2 regions of the Desulfitobacterium sp. genome follow, and region 1 is predicted to be linked to the other one. Evidence: riboswitches for the same ligand, from Rfam matches in the RefSeq annotation. Region 1 holds a riboswitch; the other holds the start of a gene.
What was found. Region 1 has a riboswitch for cyclic di-GMP ahead of AC1U9U_RS00730 (RNA polymerase sigma factor). Riboswitches for the same ligand answer to the same signal wherever they lie in the genome.
Positions count from the first base shown of each region.

Region 2: another riboswitch for cyclic di-GMP. It lies ahead of AC1U9U_RS09680 (Na+/H+ antiporter NhaA); the one in region 1 lies ahead of AC1U9U_RS00730 (RNA polymerase sigma factor).

Region 1 covers NZ_CEVWNY010000002.1:27,684-37,253, forward strand. The annotation lists gene AC1U9U_RS00710 (hypothetical protein) at 1-513, opposite strand, end outside; gene AC1U9U_RS00715 (M23 family metallopeptidase) at 627-1,622, opposite strand; gene AC1U9U_RS00720 (hypothetical protein) at 1,896-2,324, opposite strand; gene AC1U9U_RS00725 (DUF4367 domain-containing protein) at 2,466-3,215, opposite strand; gene AC1U9U_RS00730 (RNA polymerase sigma factor) at 3,199-3,753, opposite strand; cyclic di-GMP riboswitch class I at 3,854-3,937, opposite strand; gene AC1U9U_RS00735 (type 2 periplasmic-binding domain-containing protein) at 4,017-4,385, opposite strand; gene AC1U9U_RS00740 (universal stress protein) at 4,638-5,063, opposite strand; gene AC1U9U_RS00745 (PrpR N-terminal domain-containing protein) at 5,142-6,212, opposite strand; gene AC1U9U_RS00750 (hypothetical protein) at 6,357-7,673, opposite strand; gene AC1U9U_RS00755 (MBOAT family O-acyltransferase) at 7,715-8,725, opposite strand; gene AC1U9U_RS00760 (uroporphyrinogen decarboxylase/cobalamine-independent methonine synthase family protein) at 9,493-9,570, shown strand, end outside.
Region 2 covers NZ_CEVWNY010000055.1:8,665-18,234, reverse strand. The annotation lists gene AC1U9U_RS09715 (DVU0298 family protein) at 45-1,160, opposite strand; gene AC1U9U_RS09710 (tautomerase family protein) at 1,306-1,521, opposite strand; gene AC1U9U_RS09705 (CooT family nickel-binding protein) at 1,723-1,911, shown strand; partial or broken gene tsaA (tRNA (N6-threonylcarbamoyladenosine(37)-N6)-methyltransferase TrmO) at 1,917-2,543, shown strand; gene AC1U9U_RS09695 (DoxX family membrane protein) at 2,844-3,350, opposite strand; gene AC1U9U_RS09690 (manganese catalase family protein) at 3,373-4,203, opposite strand; gene AC1U9U_RS09685 (methyl-accepting chemotaxis protein) at 4,403-6,382, opposite strand; cyclic di-GMP riboswitch class I at 6,562-6,653, shown strand; gene AC1U9U_RS09680 (Na+/H+ antiporter NhaA) at 6,810-7,970, shown strand; gene AC1U9U_RS09675 (glutamine synthetase III family protein) at 8,162-9,570, shown strand, end outside.

The DNA of each region.
Region 1 (9,570 bases):
TGCAATCTTTTTTCCATCAAAGCTTATATCCGCTATATTACTTCCTTCTGGATACTTGATTGTTCCGGTAACTGTAAATGTTTGTAAGTCAATATGCAGGGCTCTGTCGAGTCCTTGAAGAATTAGGTCACCATTGATTAACTTTTTAAGCCGAATAATTTGGTCCATTCCTATAAAAAAACCATCATAAATTAAATGAGGTTTATTATCTTCTTGAATGTTTATGTAGTAAATGCGAGAGGTAAGATTATCTTGATGTGTAGGTGAACGGTCATCTAAGATTATCAACATTGATCTATCATCTATCCATCTAACACTTTGAAGTCTATAATTATCTGCAACTGGAAATGATAATTTCTCAAAATCATATCCTTTAAGGGAAATATCGGAAATTTGGACTTCTGCATTATTATTTTTCTCAAATACGGGGTTTTTCACCCATTCCGCATTTTTCGAACATCCATTAACAAGTAGTGAGACAGTGATGATCGTCAAAAGAACTATCTTTTTCATATGATTAAGTTCCTTTCTTTGATACGAGAAGTAAGCAGCACAGTGGTATGATGGTACTGCTTACTTCATGAACGCAAGTGATAAAATAAATGAATATATTTTTAACCTTTTTGTTAAATGTGCCAAGTCATAAAGCCATATGGAATTCTACATTCAAGTATATCATCTTTACCTGAAGGCATATAAGTACCGGAATCATATGCCTGAAAATGTACATGTCCCATTTTTGTAGACTGTGTCCCCAATTGGGTTGAAGTGCTCACAGTGTCATTTTTACTCAGAGTGGTATTATTTACATGCATGTACGTAATTGATTCAGCCAAGTAATCATCATAAACTTGTACATAACCGTCAAGATCTCCTCCAATAACAGCTGTTAAAACCGGACCATTAGTTGCACTTTTAACTGGTGCACCATTATAATACTTTACGTCTACCCCTTCATGGGTTCCACCCGGAATCCCATCGTAGGAACCATATGGGTCTACAAAGGCACCATCCCATTCGCCATAAAGATAATAAGAGTATGTTCCGTACGCCGGATCAGATGATAAGTTAAAGATATGCTTTGTATATTGCTTAGAAGCACTTACATACCAAGCTATATCACTAGATGTAATAGATACGGCTGGATTAAAATAGTTAACTGCTCCGCCACCATCGGGAATATTTGGATAATTGTTATAACCATAAGGAGGAGTTGCCATCAAAGTACTTGCAGCAAGCATAGAATTTATTGTGCTATCATCTTTATTTGCTATCTCATCAAATGTATAACCTGCTCGACGAAGACCTTCTATTTGCTGCTCAGAAAGATTTAAGTTATTAAATCTTTCTTTTAAACGCTCGGGTATTTTATTCGTGTCATCATCGATAGCGGCCATACCAAAGACTGAGGCATCAACAATTTTGCCATTTTTAAGAGTATCACGAATAGTATCTAGAGTAATATTTGATATTTCCTTTTCAGACAAACCATAAGCTTTTAGAATATTCATTTGATTTTCGGTTAATTTTTTTGAAATATTAGTTTGATTTGCGAAAACCGAATTACTCGAAAACCCCATAATTAAAACTAAGCAAGTTACCAATGCTATTATTTTTTTCATAATATTTCTCCTTATATTTCTCCTTTTCACCAATCTATTATACAACTGAAGGGATTAAAGCAGGCACAAATTCCCTCCTTTTAATGAATCTCCCTTCACAAACATCCCCAGAAGGTGTACCATAAAGACACCTACAATTTGTGTAGGGGCAATGACGCCAACAGATCAATTGCTACTTTGCGGGTATGATTGATTTGATGGCGTCTCTTATTTAAATGGCAAATGCCATCTAAATACTAGGGTTTACTCTATAGCTGCAATAGCGGCTTTATACTATGGAATATAAACCGCTTCAGTATAAGAATAACCGTTTTCATAAGTTGATCCGTTATATGCAGCGTGTTCCGCAAACACCCGGTAATAATACCCGGACGACACACTTAAATTTTGGCCTCCGGACACATATGATGAGGTGGAAGATGTGTAGTCGTAAGATTGAAGATTATACCAATTCCCATTTGATAAATACTGAAGGTGCAGGGTTACTCCGATTTGTAAAACCGGGTAATAAGTTGAAGTATAACCTGAGATAGTAATTTTCCCATTTCCATTGTCTGATAGCTGGCTGCCTCCCCCTGAAATGGTTTGGTAGGTTAGGGGCTGTACTAACTTGCCGACGCTTATGTCGTTAGTAGCACCCTGAGCTGTTAAAGGAATCAAAAGTAATAGCAAGGTTAAAAACACGGGTAATACTCTTTTCACGGATAATTCCTCCTTAAAAGTACTTTCACTCTTAAGACAACCGAAATAAAGCAAAGGTTACAAAAAATGCTATCCGAAAAGTATTTTTTAGAAAAAAATTAGGGGCTTCTCTTAATAAGAGAAAGCCCCTTTACTCTCATGCTAACTGATAGATTCTGCGATTCTTAAGAATTCGTCCGTCGATAATTGCCCCGTTAATCTTAACAAAAGTCCACGTTGATACCAGGTTAAAACGTTGATGCCATTTTTCTGTTGTAATAGAGTCGCCGGTGTTCCATTTATCATAATATCTTTGTTGACCGCATCATCGGTGTCATATAATGAGCCCTGGGAAATTGTTGATATTGTATTTTGCTGGGTTAAAATCAGTAATTGACCCTGAACATCATAATCCATCGTTATTCTCTTAACATCTGAACTAAGGTTGGAAATTGAAATTTTCTTAGTCTTTGTTCCGTGTGGTAGATACTTAGGCTCCGCTATTTTAAAATAAACATTCTTTTGGGCTTCCTCCAAAGTGATCTCTTCCTCAACAAGTGCCCCAAGATTGTTAACTGTGGGAGTTTTCGTTACGGTAGGATTGCTATTAATCGTCTCGGTTTTGTTTTGTGTAGTTTCACCTACTATATGACTGAGCATTTGGAGAAAACGTTCACCGAAAGCATAAGCTTGAACCGGTTTAAATAATGTCACAGAGCTAATGGTTAAAATAAACACCGCCAAAGCAGCTACCAAGGTCTTTGGCATTATCCAGCGTTTCTTTTTCTCCGTTAAAACAATGTTCTTAAACTTAAGCCATTCTTCATCTATAGAAGGAACCGGTATTTGTTCTAATTCCGAAGTTATGCGTTCCTTAATTAACCTATCAAGTTGTTCATCGCTTAATCTCATAGGGCCCCCCCCTTTTCAAGACGTCATCTGTAGATTCTTGTATAGACATAACTTCTTTAAAGTTGCCTCTTGCCCTATACAAACGGATTTTTACATTTGGTACAGTTAACTTCAAAATAGACGCAATCTCTTCTAATGTCAAGTCTAAGTAATATTTTAAAACCAATATTTCGGAATCATGTGCCGATAGAACATTTAGGACTCGTTCTACTTGATCCTTAATTGAATAAGCATGTTCAAAGGATTCTTCTACCAGGAATGTTTTAATATTATCTGTAATAGGAATACCTTTAAAACGGCTTGATGATTTGACCAGATTCTTCGCTTCATTAACAGTTATTGTAGTAACCCAAGCGGAGAACTTAGCTTTATCCTTAAGCTGATTCCATTTTCGATACGCCTGCAAAAAAGCCTGTTGGACTGCATCCTTGCTGAGTTCTTTATCTCTGGTTATCGAATAAGCGATTTGGTATAACTTGCTATAGTACTGTCTGAACAAGATTTCGAATAGTTCCAAGGAATCTAAACTGAAATCCATATATAAATTCCCCCTATAGTAATTTAAAATAATTTAAACTGAAAAACTCACAATAAAAGCCCTTCTCCAAAGCGAAAGAAAGGCTAACAACCTGAATTATAATGGCAACCTGGCAGTCATAGCTAATAGCCTTAGACCCATAGCTTTGCGCCCCCATCTTTCGACGAGTTTACCCTTATCATCTTTTTAGGTATATAATACCATTTTTTTGTCGAGTATATTGTCGAAATTTGGAATACTCATAATTATCTTTAATACTCAGATCAATTTACGAGAATATGGCTGGTTGAGGAGGGATCTACCCGATCCTTAGCATAAGCTAAGACCCGTGCCCGAACCGTTAAACCGTACCACTGATTGTACTCATCCTTAAGATTCTCAGGGAAGTTCTTGGTTAAGGTCTCGGATTCTACCAGCAGTAATAATCCCTTTTCTTTTGCCCGATAAAGTCTTCCAACATCAGCGGTGATGAGGAGATCTGCTTGGGAATCCTTCCCTTCCCGCGCAAGACGCTCGATCAATTCATCAGATTTTCCCTCGATAATATTAACCCTGATCACCGTTTCCTTGGCAAATTGATCAGGAAGCTGCTTGTCCGTTTCATAGTGACGGTCGGAATAAATGTTAACCACTTGATTTTCATCCCCACCTTGCTATGAGCCTGAAGTGGAAGAACTTGCAGAACAACCTGTTAGTACCGCTCCAGCCAATGTCATTACAGCAAGTAAACCTGCAAAGTCGCGCTTTTTTTTCATAAGTAATTTCCCCCCTTCGTAAATATAATAAATTTCTTAGAGAAATTTATTATATTTATTTTGCCGGTTAGCCAACGCTAATCGAGGGGTAAAAAAAACCGCCATTATTTAATGACGGGCTATGAGGGCTTATCTGACAACAACAGTCGTGCAATTGGCATGGGCGATAACTTTATGACTTACGCTGCCAAGAAAAAACCTTGAAACAGCATTTATACCGCGGCTGCCGATGACAATTTCGGTGGCTCCAATTTTAACCGCTTCATCGCATATTGCTTCTGCCGGATCACCGATCAATGTTTTGGCCTCGAAGGCAACACCGGAATCTTTAAATTTGGCAACTGCCTTGGCGATTATTGCTTCTGCCTCCGCGACTAATTCTTTTTCCATTTCAACTGCATCGTAAACCACCCGACTTGAATGGGGGGTTACCGATTCCCGGACATGAACAATCTCAACATCTGCATTATTATTCTTGGCCATGATTAATGCGTACTCGGCTGCTTTCATGGCGTGTTTTGAACCATCAAAGGCGAGCAAAATCTTGTGAAGCATCTACGTCACTCCTTTTTATGTAATTCTCCCTATATTTTACTAAGGAGACTTAGCTTGCGTCAAGCTTTTCGCCTTATCTTAAACCATAACCCTAAGCTTGTCCCCTATTCCTTTAAGGGTTTCCAAATTTTGAGCAATCACTTGTGTTGCTTTTGCTTGTTCCTGGGTAATCGCGCTGCTTCCTTCGACATTATTTTGAACCCTAACCACAGATTCATGGAATCGTTTGAGCATCTCCTCAATATTCTTGGCAGATCTATTGCTCTCGTCCGCTAGCTTGCGCACTTCCTCGGCGACTACTGAGAATCCCCTGCCATGTTCACCTGCCCGCGCAGCCTCAATAGCTGCATTAAGACCTAACAGGTTAGTTTGCTGAGCAACCCGTCGAAGGACATCTAATATTTCCGAGATTCTATTCATCTCCTGGGTGGTTGTTTGGGCAATAGTGGACGATTCCTGACTTGACGCAGCAAGTTCCTCCGAAGAAGCTGCTAGTTCCTCAACGAAAGCGGCAGCCTGTTCTAACCCGGAATACAGCTCAGCTAACACCTGTTCAAAGCGACGAGTCTTTTCCCGCTCCTTATCTCGCTCTCGTTCCTGAGCTTGGGCGATTTTTAACGCCTCATTGATGGTTCTTTTCATAGCCGGTAAACCCGACTCCAGAAGACTCACCAAATACCCCCGCTCTTCAGCTGCCGTGTACCCTCCTTTATCCCCAACAATGCCTTCAACACCATTCTTTTGCAACTGTTCGAGAATCTTTGGTATTTCCTCAAGAGTATTCCATGATCTAATATAGATCACAAGATCACCTAAGTTAAAATCCGAATTGCCTATTTCCAAAAAACCCTTATGGGCTACCACGCCAATTTTAGTCGCTCCATTAACAATCAGCCGCTGAGCCGCTTCTAACATCTCATCGATAGTCATGGTAAGCCCCACTATGGGCTTATCCGTATTTTTTCGCAGTAAGTCAACCATAAGGCCCCTGCTGATAAAAACATCAGTTTCAGGATTACTGCGAATTACCTCTGTACCCCTTTCAAAACTCACAACTTCAATGGGAAAAGACACATTGAGTTCCAGCTTTGCTTGTTCCGCGATTTGCGCCATACCAGGAGTCAGTGCTACGAAAAAGATCGATTCCATAGTTCTAATACCTCCATCACCCTTTTCCCTTTGAATAGGAATATTCTCCTTTTTTCATGCCAAATCCTTCATATTCGAAATGAGTGGTTAGGAAAATATAATTTCTTTGCAACTATTTGATAACTTCTTGTTGGCTTCGCCGGATTAGGACTGCATATCTTCAAATAAAACTTTTATATCACCAATATCGTAATAAGAAATTAGCGAGGACATGAAAAGTACCTTCGTGATCTGGTTGTCGGCCAGGTATTTCTCAAAGACTTCTGAATTAAATGCACCGTATTTGTCTTTAAAGAGTCCCGGACTGATAAAGATGGTTTTGTTAAAGTGTGAGGCAAGGACATCACGATTGATGTTGGAAAATGAATCGGCGAAGATCAAAATGTTATCCAGGTTCTCATTATTCTGTTCAAAGACAATCTCCGCTTCACGGGGGTGATAGAGGCTTGCATAGTGATCAGTTCCTCTATCGGTACTGAATTTTTTCGCCTTGTACAGGTCAAGCCTTCCATATTGCTCTTGCGGCTCGCCATTGTAATAAATCTTCATCTGCGGCAAGTCATAGACAACTTTGGAAATTGTATCTGAGATATCAATACTGTATTCAATCCGTCTTGCCAAATATCCATAAAAGGTAACGTCATTAAAATCCGCGACATCGATTGGTTCTCTTGGTTTAACCGTATCTCCGTAAATCAAACTGATAATTTCCTCGTAACCTTTTTTCCCGCCAATATGGTTCCAATGGTGGTCGGTTAGAAAGTAGGAATCTAAAGCGTTTTCCAAGGAATTGTATTTTGAACAGGCAAAATGATCAAGCTGTGTTTTGAACAAGTCGATATACTCTGCCGAAGTTCCGGTAATATCGAAATAGGACAAATCATTCAAGAATAAGGGCAGGTATACATAGAAATCAACTTGGGGATAGCGTTGTTTGACCATTTTTATTTTATTGATATTGCTTTTTACTGTAGCCAATCGTTCTTCATTAGGGGCTTCCGGTGTTTTAATCAGCCGATTCAATTCTTTTACATAAGAAACCTCGGCATCGGCAAGGGGTACTGAATAGAACCTCTTTTCCGGTTTAGCAGGTTCCGGATCAACCGGGGTGTCCAGCTCTTGCGAATCAGAATTAGTATTTTCAATTGTACCAATGGTTTTATGTGAGCCTTGCAAACTAATTAATTTATCAAAGAGCTGATAATCAATGAAGGAAAGCTTTGTGTTTACCTGTTGAAGCCAATCGATAATCTCGTTTCGTTGGTAAAAATTATCAATATAGGTCGCTTCAATATTTCTTTGAACTTGACCATCTACCCATTTTGGCCAGGTCAAAGGTTCTAAATGAGTTAGATAACGCTGCTCAGTTTCGGAAAAGGTTTCTTTTGATTGCTGAGCAAACACAACGATATTAACGGCTATAGTAATTAATAACAACAGTATTACGTAGATTTTTTTCATGGCGTTCCTTCCTGAGCAAAATGCTACCCACAAGTATGTATTTAGAATTTGAAATAGATAAATGGATTAAAGGAACCGTTGATTAGAGTAAATGTGGCAACCAATAGGAGCAATAGGTGGGTGAGGATAAAGATATAATTATGCTTTGTTTGCTCTAGTTTCATAAAGAGATTGTTGGCTAAAGGGAATGAAAAGGCAATTCCCAAGACGATAAAGGGCAGTTTGCCTACGAAGTTGTAAATGTAACCGCTGCTTAAATCCAAAGCCTTATAATCGATAAATAGTCTTTGGAGGAATACCAGGCAATCTCCCATATTTTCAATTCTGAAAAATACCCAGCCAATCATAATCAGAAGGATCGTATATAGATACCTTAATATGGTTGGGGCCTTAAATTTTATAACTTTAGTGACTAGTTTCTCAATAACAAGTAAAACACCGTAATAAAGACCCCAAATGACGAAGTTCCATGAGCTGCCGTGCCAAAGTCCGGTTAGCATCCATACAAGCAGAATATTAAAGATCCAGCGACCCGGCTTAACTCTGTTCCCACCAAGCGGGATATACACATAGTCCCGAAACCAAGAGCTTAAGGAAATATGCCATCGGCGCCAAAATTCCGTGATTGATTTGGAGATATAAGGGTAATTGAAATTCTCAGGGAATTTAAATCCAAACGCCTTACCCATACCGATAGCCATATCACTATATCCGGAGAAGTCAAAATAAATTTGGAGGGTAAAGGCGATGATGCCTAACCAAGCGATTAAAGTCGGCAGTTCATTAATATTACTTGTAAATACCGATTCGGCAATAACTGCTACATTGTTAGCGATTAGTACTTTTTTGGCTAAACCCCTGATAAATCTATTAATGCCGCTTGTGAAATTATCAAGTGTTACTTGGCGCGCTGTCAGCTCCTGATAAATTGTCTCATAACGGACGATGGGCCCGGCAATGAGTTGAGGGAAAATGGAGACATAGGTTGCCAGGGTTAGAAAACTATGTTGGGCAGGAACTTTTCTCCGATATACATCAATTGTATAGGACATGACTTGAAAGGTGTAAAAACTAATACCGATGGGTAAGGGAATATTTAAGAGGGCAATGTCGGTTCTTAGGATGCTGTTTATTATTGTTATAATAAAATCCGTATATTTGAAGATCCCAATTAAAAGTAAATTAAATACGATGGAAAATATTATATAGAACTTCCCCAAAGATTTCTTCCCATCGTTTAAGCACTTCTCTATTTTGATTGCCTGAAAGTAATTAGTAAATATCGATAAGATCATTAACGCGACGTAAACGGGTTCACCCCAGGCGTAAAAAATCAATGAGAAAACGAGCAATATAAAATTTTTTAATTTGATATTGGTTGTTACAAAATGAAGTAGTAATACCAGTGGCAAAAATCCATAGATAAAACTCAAACTGCTAAATACCATTTGGTGCTCCTTAAGCTATAAGTATTGGATTACTTTTACATACTACAATAATCCCTCAATACTTTAAATAAGAGTTTTTCAAAAATTCATCCTCAACCAATATTTTTTTAAACGGGGATGAAAATCTTCCTTGCTCCTTCCCGAACCACGAAGTGGGTATGTTGATCACTTGGGTGTGCGGAATTCTGATTAGGGGTCGTTTTTGGGGTCGTACTTCCTCAAATTAGACAAATTAATATAATCAGAAATGAGAGTTGCCGTAATAATTCGGGTCTTAACCGTGATTAAAGTCACGCAGAATGATTAGATTAGATGCTATTCTTATATTAACTAATATAATGAATATTCCGAATCTGAGAGGGGCGATTCTGATGCTTCCCGGAAGAGCTTTAACCACAGCGATGGGGATCCTTCCTCATCTTAATCAAGCTCAGGCCATTGATTTAGCC
Region 2 (9,570 bases), on a different contig from region 1:
TCTTGTTTTTTCCTTTGCTTTATTACAGCCAAATGTATTATCACCTAATTCACTCGATGTTCGGACTCCAACATTAAAAGCCGCTGCTTATGATCCAGTCCACTAGCATAGCCCACCAGATCACCTTTTTTCCCCACCACCCGGTGACAGGGGGTAATAATACCTATGGGGTTTTTATTGTTGGCCATCCCCACAGCTCGAGGACCCTTGGGGTTACCAACCTTCTCCGCAATCTCACCATAATTACGGGTTTCCCCATAGGGGATTCTACGCAGTTCTTCCCACACTCTCTGTTGAAAGGGAGTTCCGCGATTATCTAAAGGGATTGTAAACTCTTGGCGTATACCCGCAAAATACTCCGCCAATTGGTCGATGGCGGCCTGATTAGGAATCACTCTAGGAATAATTATTGCCGTTGGCGCCTTCTTTTTGGCCCAAACCTGAATTTCTTCCTCTTCTTCCTCAGGTTTTCCTAAACCAACCCAACATAAACCTTTCTGGGAGCTGACCAGGGTAATTCCCCAGATAAAGTCTTCCTGCTTAAACTCGTTAAAACAGAAAGCCAGGACCTCTTTTTCCAAGATTTCCGAAATCCGAAATTTGTGCATTTTCCCATCAAGGTAAACTTCAATTTCCGCAGAGTCTTGAGCAACCTTTGTTCTCATCTCAAGGGGAATTTCCCAGTCCTCCTGTGTCGGAGAGTTTTTCATAATGACAAAGATCCAAAGGGCCAGCCCTCTGAGATTAGCCGCCTGGGCGTCGAGAAAAGGTCGTACTGCACCTGCCAGTGGATCTACCACCGCCGGGGCATTAAGAGAAAGGTTGAAAAGTCCCCATAAAACCCCTTCCTGAAGACTTTCATCTTCGAGCAGGTTAGCGTACATCCAGTTAAAGTGCCCACACTCCTTGGGATTATGGTACATAATACTGCCAATGGCTTCCGAGGCATTCCAAGCGTTTCCACCCGACTCTTCATTTAAGGACCAGAAGTAACGGCGGACAAGCTCCACGGCAGATCCTTTCTCCTCCTTTTCCAGGAGTGCTGAGGCCTTCCCCAAAGCCTCTACTGCCCGCCAAAATAAGAGACCATCTTTCACGTATATCCTGCTCATCAATTTACGAATGGTCTTTCTATCAATCTTCGACTCCAGCTCCCTCATTTCCCCACCTACTTCTTAATTTAGACTTTCCTTAATCATCTCCCATAAAACGTTTTTTTTCAATAGCCTTCGTACGCAAAATTAAAGCTGGTGGGCTTTCCACCAGCTGAATAGATCTCAAATCATTAAATCATTGGGTAAGAGCTCAATCTTTGATCTCTTTATATTTATCCCAATAGGCAGTTTCGACCAGAACCTCACCACCGATTCCGAAGTTGCTGTAATCGTGCTCATCCAGGACGACTGTGAAGGAGGCCATTGGCAAACCTGTTGCTTGGGATGCGGCTTGGGAAATCCCGTGAATAAGACTACGTTTTTGATCCATAGTAAGTGCCGGACCGTCAAAATGAATCATTGGCATAGGAATTACACCTCCAAAAGCTTTTAAATACATCTATTAAAATTCCCTAACTAGAAGGGAAACATGTAAGAATTCAGAAGGAAAATTTTAATCGATGGAGAATAACAATAATAACATCAATATAAAATAAAAAGACCATGGAGGTCTTAACCTGTTAACGGGATCTCCATGGCTTTTTTATTAGGTAAAGGAGGGACGGATATGTGCGAAGCAAATGCCTACTTAAAGGATGGCCCTGAGGAAGTTCTCTTTATGGAATCAGTAGATATTATTGAACCCCACGAAGAGGGATTAAAACTTGTGGATATTTACGGTAAACAAAAGTTTATTCGTGCCATCATTAAGGATATGAATTTACTCAATCATCGCATTGTGCTTGAGAAAGGTTGATGTGAATGAAAATTGAATTTGAAGCCATAGGGTCCATTCATACTCCCTACTTGCCTTCACTGCCGATTCCCAGTCAGGCGATTAAGGATGCTCCCGGAGAGTTTTGGATAAGTCTCAACCCGGACTATACGGAGGGATTAGAGAAACTTCTATCTTGCCGATATATAATGGTATTTTTCTATCTCGATAAAGTTACAGAGAAGAGCCTGAAGGCTCATCCCCCCTGGGCTCCGGAAGTTGAGTTGGGAGTATTCGCCAGCCGCTCTCCACGGCGCCCTAATCCTATCGGCTTTAGCGTTGTAGAGCTGAAAGGAATTGAAGGCAACGAGATACTTATTTCCGGTATTGATGTCTATAACGGTACACCCCTCTTAGATATTAAACCTTATATTAAGTCTATCGATAGCAAAAATGATGCTAATGATGGGTGGCTTGATGAACTGCCGGATAAGGACCATCGCTTAGCCCATCTCCTAGGCCTGGCTCACGAGCACTCACACGACCATGCTCACGAGCATTCCCACGACCACGCTCACGAGCACTCACACGACCATGCTCACAAGCACTCACATGACCACGCTCACAAGCACTCACATGACCACGCTCACGAGCACTCACACGACCACGCTCACGAGCACTCACACGACCACGCTCACGAGCACTCACACGACCACGCTCACGAGCACTCACATGACCACGCTCACGGGCACTCACACGACCACGCTCACGAGCATTCCCACGACCATTCCCACGACCACGCTCACAAGCACTCACATGACTAGATTCCTGGAGAAAGGGGTTGATGACATTTTTAAAAGTTGTCAACACCCCCGTCCCCCTGACACCCCCTGAAAGCAAAATGCTCCCCCTGAGGTTCAAGGTAATACCTACACCCCAAGGGGAGCATTTTTATCCATGCAATAAACAGATCTTTATCCTTTCGACAATCGCCATTTTTTCCAGCGTGGGAGAAAAACCCGATCTACACCCCAGTAATATGCTGCCGCTCCGGCCCATAGAAGCAAACCTTCCCAAAAAAGCATTACCGGATTGGTGCTAATCGTTCCCGCCAAAAGGTAACTCATATTCATAAGTATAGCCGCAAGTAAAGCTAGTGAGGTAAATGCCCCTAGGATTAGTCCCAAACCTACAAGCAATTCACCCCAGGCAACTGCATATCCGAAAGCTTTGGCATTAGGTAAAGCAATATTTTGAATGAATGATGCATACCACCCTTGTACATCCGGGTGCTGCCCCCCCGTCTTTGCCAAAGCACCGTTAAGAAATCCGGTCACTGCTGTTCCGGCTTTAGGTCCAACCCAGGCTGCCGAACTCGCTCCAAATACCTTATCGATACCATGACTAAACCATTCCCAACCCACATAGACACGTATAACAGTCCAAATCACCTGCATTAAACGCGATTCACGCCAAGCCATTTAAATCCCTCCGTTTCTAAGTTTAGTGCACCGGTTTTTCTTGTCCGGGTACATTCGGGGTTGTAGGCTTTGCTTGAGTAAACTGGGGGTTATTCCTAGTATGATCATTATAACCTGGACCCATTTCATCCTTATAATCCGCTCCTCTATCCTTACCGTATTGAGCGGGCCCCCCATATTTCTCATTGGGATTCTCTTCATATTGAATTCCGTTACCCTGATTCCAAGGCCCACGGCTATCCCCCATACCTGTCGATAGGTTCATGTATTTCTTAGTGAATTCGGAATCGCGGAAGTTAGCATCGACATACTTTCCTTTAATTGTGTCAATGGCCTGCATAAAGGAGAAGTTATGTGATTCTTCCCGACTCAGCAAGAAGCGAACCATATCTTTAACCCCCGGGTCATCGGTTTGTTGAAGCAGTCTTTCATAGATCAGCTTAGCCCGCAATTCTGCACTTGAATTAGAGGCCAGATCGCAATACAGATCTCCAGTGGTTTCGATATAAGCTGCATTCCAGGGTATTCCCATAGCATTGGTTATGATGGGTCCACCGGTTAAGATCGCCATATGGATCGCTGGAAAATCACGGGACACTTTATCAGTCGGGCCAAGAAGCATCGAGATGCATTCCCCTACCATTTCAAAATGGCTCAGTTCCTCAGCGGCAATGTCTTGCAGCATATCCCGTATTTTAGGGTCATTACACCCGACAGCTTGGGAGAAATACTGCATCGCAGCTTTCAACTCCCCATGGGGTCCGCCGAATTGTTCCAACAAAAGATTGGCAAAGCGTGGATCGGGACGATCGACACGCACCGTGTATTCCATATCTTTGATATGTTTAAACATGATACAACCCTCCTTATTGGTTAAAAGTATCAAATTTATTATCCTCTAATAGGTAAAAACTATACCCTTCCAAACCTATGTTAATAAGCAAATTTTGTTAGTCAGTCAACCTTAACGACAATAATAAACAAAAAACCCCCAAATAATAAACCGCTTAATCTTTGCAGCAGTTCATTATTTAGAGGCATGCAATGTTTACCTAGATTTTAAAGCGTGCAATTTCCGCACTTAATTTCCTTGAGAGTCCATCAAGTTCCTCAGCTGCCAGTGCAACTTTGCTAAAAGCACTTGATGTTTGCTCCATAGAAGCACTCACTTCTTCCGAAGCCGCAGCAGTCTCTTCCGTTACCGCAGAAATATTTTGAATCACTTCGACCACTTGATCCGAATCTTTCATCATTTCCTGCGCCAAAGACGTAGTGTGGGCAATTCTCTCTTTGATTTCCCCCATTGCCTGAGAAATTTCGTTAAAGGAACGATTGACATCGGCTACAGAATGTGCCGTTGCTTCCGAATTCTTTCTTACATCTTTCATGGCTTCCACAGCCTGACGACTTTCTCGTTGGATATCTCCCACAATACCTTGTATTCCTTCAACTGATTGGGAAGATTGCTCAGCAAGTTTACGAATTTCCTCAGCAACAACGGAAAATCCTCGCCCTGCTTCCCCAGCCCGAGCAGCCTCAATGGAAGCATTCAAAGCTAGAAGATTCGTTTGCTCCGCAATACTGGTAATTGCTGATAGAATCATACCAATAGCTTTTGATTTTTCATCCAGGTTGGAGATGACCTCGTTAATCTTATCAACGGAAACCTTACTCTCCTCGGTTTTAATCCGCAATTGTTCAACGGACAGGACTCCTCGATCATTCGCTTTTTGTGCCTCGCTTGAAGAGTCGACCATTTCCTTAGTATTCTCGCCAAGGGCTTCGATTTTTACTGCAAGTTGGGTAACCATTTTAGTCCCTTTTTCAGCCTGAGTAGCTTGAGCAGATGCCCCAACAGCAATCTGAGCGGCCGTTGCATTAACCTCTTCACTGGATGCCATGGTCTCCTCAGCACTGGCCGCCAAATCGTCGGCTGACTTATTCACCTGCTCGGCAACACTCTTAATATTGCCCACTAATCCGGCTAAGCGGGCCACCATATCATTTAAGGTATTAGACAACGCGCCCGTTTCATCGCGAGAGAAGGATTTCGCCCGAACGGTAAAATCTCCCGAACCAATTTTTTGACTATACTCAAGAAGTGACTTGAAGGCTTTCGTAAATCCATTGGTGATAAACAAGCCAACAATTATTGATAATATTGCAAAACTCACACTATAAATTACGGTACCTTTTAAAATCTTAGAAGTAGCTTCCTTAACCTCCTGATAACCTACTACACCAATAAATTTCCACTGGGTCTTCGCAAAGGTACTGAAGACACCGAATCGCTCTTCCTCATTATATATGTAATCCACGAATCCCTTTTCTTCTTGGGCCACGGCTTTCTTCAGCTCTTCCACAGGTAATTCTTGACCGATCAATGAGCTGTCAGGATGAACCATGATTTTACCGCTTTGATCTAATAAAATAACATAGCCTTCTTGACCAATTTTCATATTCCCAACCAAAATACTTAATGTCTCCAAAGCGATATCAACGCCTACAACCCCTGCAACTTTCTTCGTAGCCGGATCTTGAACGGGCATTGCCGCAGAAATGATGAGCTTCTTACTTGCCGTATCTACATAAGGCTCTGTCCAAATGGCCTCTCCACTAGCTATAGCCAACTTATACCAATCTGTGGCTGTAGGATTAAAGCCTTCAGGAATTTCCGCTGCTGGATAAACAATCATCCTTTGGTCCGCCGTTCCCAAATAAACATTAAGAATATCGGGATTGCTTTTTTTATAGATTTCAAAACTCCGGAGTGCATCTTCTGCGCTTTCCTGAAGGGCTGCAGATAGGATACCCTCCTCAGTACCGAGTCGGGCGAGATTTTGCTCATATCCCTTGAGGTATAGCTCAGTCGAATCTTTGGTACGCTCTACCGATTGTTCTGCTGAGTCCTTAAGTCCGTTTTTCAAAGCATCATGTGCATCTTTATAGCTAAAGAACCCTAACAAAGCTGTAGGAACAAAGGCTGCAAATAAGACGACTGCAAACACCTTCTGTCTGATTGTAAAACCCATATCATTTATCCCCTCTGCACCATTTTATCTATCCTATTTCTGCAGATTATACATTATTTATCTATTTTTTCGCAATAGATGTCATAAAAGAGCCAAAATTCTTATAATCTTGGCTTTATTGTTGATTCGCTCTTAGCTTTATGGTAAGCTATAAAGGCTTATACAATAAAATATTTCTTGCAGGGTTGGGGCAAACTTTGTGAAAGCAAAGGACGCTAAAGCTATGGGTCTAAGGCTGTTGAATACAGGCTATGATTGCCAGGCTACAAGTCGCTTAGAACTTCTTAGGGGAGAGTAGTTCCTTTTTGGACTACTCTCTTTTTATATTCTTTTTTACAAACACCAGCCGCAAAGGGGGTATCGGTTAATAGAATCGGGAACTACAGTTATAATTTTTGACTTATTAATTTCAGCAGGAGGGATCAGATTGAGTTCACAAACCAACAAGACTATCAATTTTCTACAGGAGTTTTCAATACCCCTAATCCTGGGAGTCGTAATTGCTCTTGCCTGGGCTAATCTAGCCCCAGATAGCTATCACCATTTCGTTCATAACGAAATAATCGGCAACATTTCTCTGCATTTTCTTGTTAACGATATTTTCATGGTGTTCTTTTTTGCTATGGCAGCCGTTGAAATCACCCAAAGTTTGTTGCCGGGCGGAAGTCTGAATCCGCTAAAAAGAGCTATCAATCCCCTAATGGCTACTGCCGGCGGAGTTTTGGGGCCGGCACTTTTATTTGTTGTCCTGAATTTCACCTTAGGCAGTCCTGAATTTGCAAGAGGCTGGGGTATTCCCACAGCCACAGATATTGCACTGGCTTGGCTGGTAGCAAGGATGGTCTTTGGAGCACATCATCCGGCTGTGTCTTTCTTACTGCTATTGGCAATTGTGGATGACGGTGTTGGGCTGACGATTATTGCCCTCTTTTACCCCGACCCTGCCAATCCGGTGGCACCCCTTTGGTTATTACTCACTCTGGCAGGGATCTTGGTCGCCTATATGCTCAAAAAGAAGAACATCCAAAGCTATTGGCCCTATATTATTTTGGGCGGATTATTAAGTTGGGCCGGACTTTTTCTCGCTCATATTCATCCTGCACTTGCTCTGGTGTTTATCGTTCCCTTCTTGCCTCACCCCTCTAGAGAAGAGGCAGGGCTATTTGAAGACAATCCAAATGATCACTCCACTCTAAAAAACTTTGAACATGAGTGGAAAACTTTTGTGGATTTCGGGCTTCTATTGTTCGGCTTAACCAATGCCGGGGTAGAGTTCTCCGAAATAAATTTGTTGTCCTGGTTAATTCTTGCTGCTTTATTAGCCGGAAAAACTATCGGGGTCTTCGTTATGGGTTCCCTAGCTACAATTCTAGGATTTCCCTTACCGAAAGGCATGGGCTATAAAGAACTGTTTGTTACAGGATTAATTGCCGCCATGGGACTTACGGTGGCCCTGTTTGTGGCCGGTGTCGCCTTTATCGACCCAGGTCTGCAAGGAGCAGCCAAGATGGGAGCACTATTTAGTGTAGTTACGGCACCACTGGCAATTATTGTTGGAAAGCTTGTCGGTATAAAGAAAAGCAAGTAAAGCAGCCATTAACTTTAAAGTCAATAACAAACCAACAACCAACAACGTTTATCTTGTATTTTATAAAAAAACATGCTATTTTATAGGTTAGAGTATTCGAGAGCTAAGACGCTCTATAGAGATTTTCCTAGCAGAGAGTCCTATTGAGTGTCTTTTTTCCTTTTTGTATAGTGGACAGGGGAGGATAAAAAATGGATATCTTCGGTAAAAACGTCTTTAATGATACGGTTATGCGCGCGAAACTACCCAAAAATACCTATAAAGCACTTCATAAAACTATTGACGAAGGACTTCCACTTAAACCGGAAGTAGCTGAAGTGGTCGCCAATGCCATGAAGGATTGGGCGATTGAAAACGGGGCAACCCATTATACCCATTGGTTTCAACCCATGACCGGGTACACCGCTGAAAAACACGACTCTTTTATCTCCCCCACCAATGATGGAAGAGTAATTATGGAGTTTTCCGGTAAGGAGCTTATTAAGGGCGAATCGGATGCATCCTCTTTTCCTAATGGCGGAATCCGTTCCACCTTTGAAGCCAGAGGATACACGGCTTGGGATTGTACCTCCCCGGCTTTCTTACGTGAAGATGCGGGTCAAGTTATCCTCTGTATCCCCACAGCCTTTTGCTCTTATACAGGGGAAGCTTTGGACAAAAAAACTCCCCTCCTCCGTTCAATGGAAGCCCTTTCTAAACAAGCTCTCCGTATCCTCCGCCTATTTGGTAATACCACCGCCAAACGGGTCACACCGACCGTAGGTGCCGAGCAGGAATTCTTTCTTATCGAAAAAAAATATCATCAAAAACGTTTAGATCTAATGTTGACCGGTCGCACCCTTTTCGGTGTCCTTCCCCCGAAAGGGCAAGAGATGGAAGACCATTATTTTGGCATCATCAATGAGCGGGTTGCTGCCTTTATGCAAGAAGTGAATGTGGAATTATGGAAGCTGGGGGTCTCCGCTAAAACCCAACATAAAGAAGCGGCCCCCGGGCAATATGAAATCGCCCCGATTTTTGCTACTACCAATATTGCCACCGATCATAATCAAATCATCATGGACACCTTGCATAAGGTTGCTAATCGTCATGGCCTTGCTTGTCTCCTTCACGAAAAACCTTTTGCCGGAGTGAATGGATCCGGAAAACATAACAACTGGTCCTTAAGTACTGATGAAGGCGCAAATTTATTGGAGCCTGGGAAAACTCCCCATGAGAACGCCCAATTCCTGACCTTTCTCTGTGCTGTGATGAAAGCCGTAGATGATCATGCCGTTCTTCTAAGAGCTTCGGCAGCAAACGCCGGAAATGATCATCGTCTAGGAGCACATGAGGCCCCTCCGGCTATTATCTCCATTTTCCTAGGTGAAGAACTGTCCGATATTATTGAGCAACTTAAAAACGGCAAACCAAATACTTCGAAACAGGGCGGACAACTTACCATCGGTGTAACTACCCTTCCTTCCTTACCCAAGGATTCCACAGACCGGAACCGCACTTCTCCCTTTGCTTTTACCGGCAACAAGTTCGAGTTCCGAATGGTTCCCTCTTCACTCTCCATTGCCGGACCCAATGTAGTGATCAACACAATCGTGGCAGA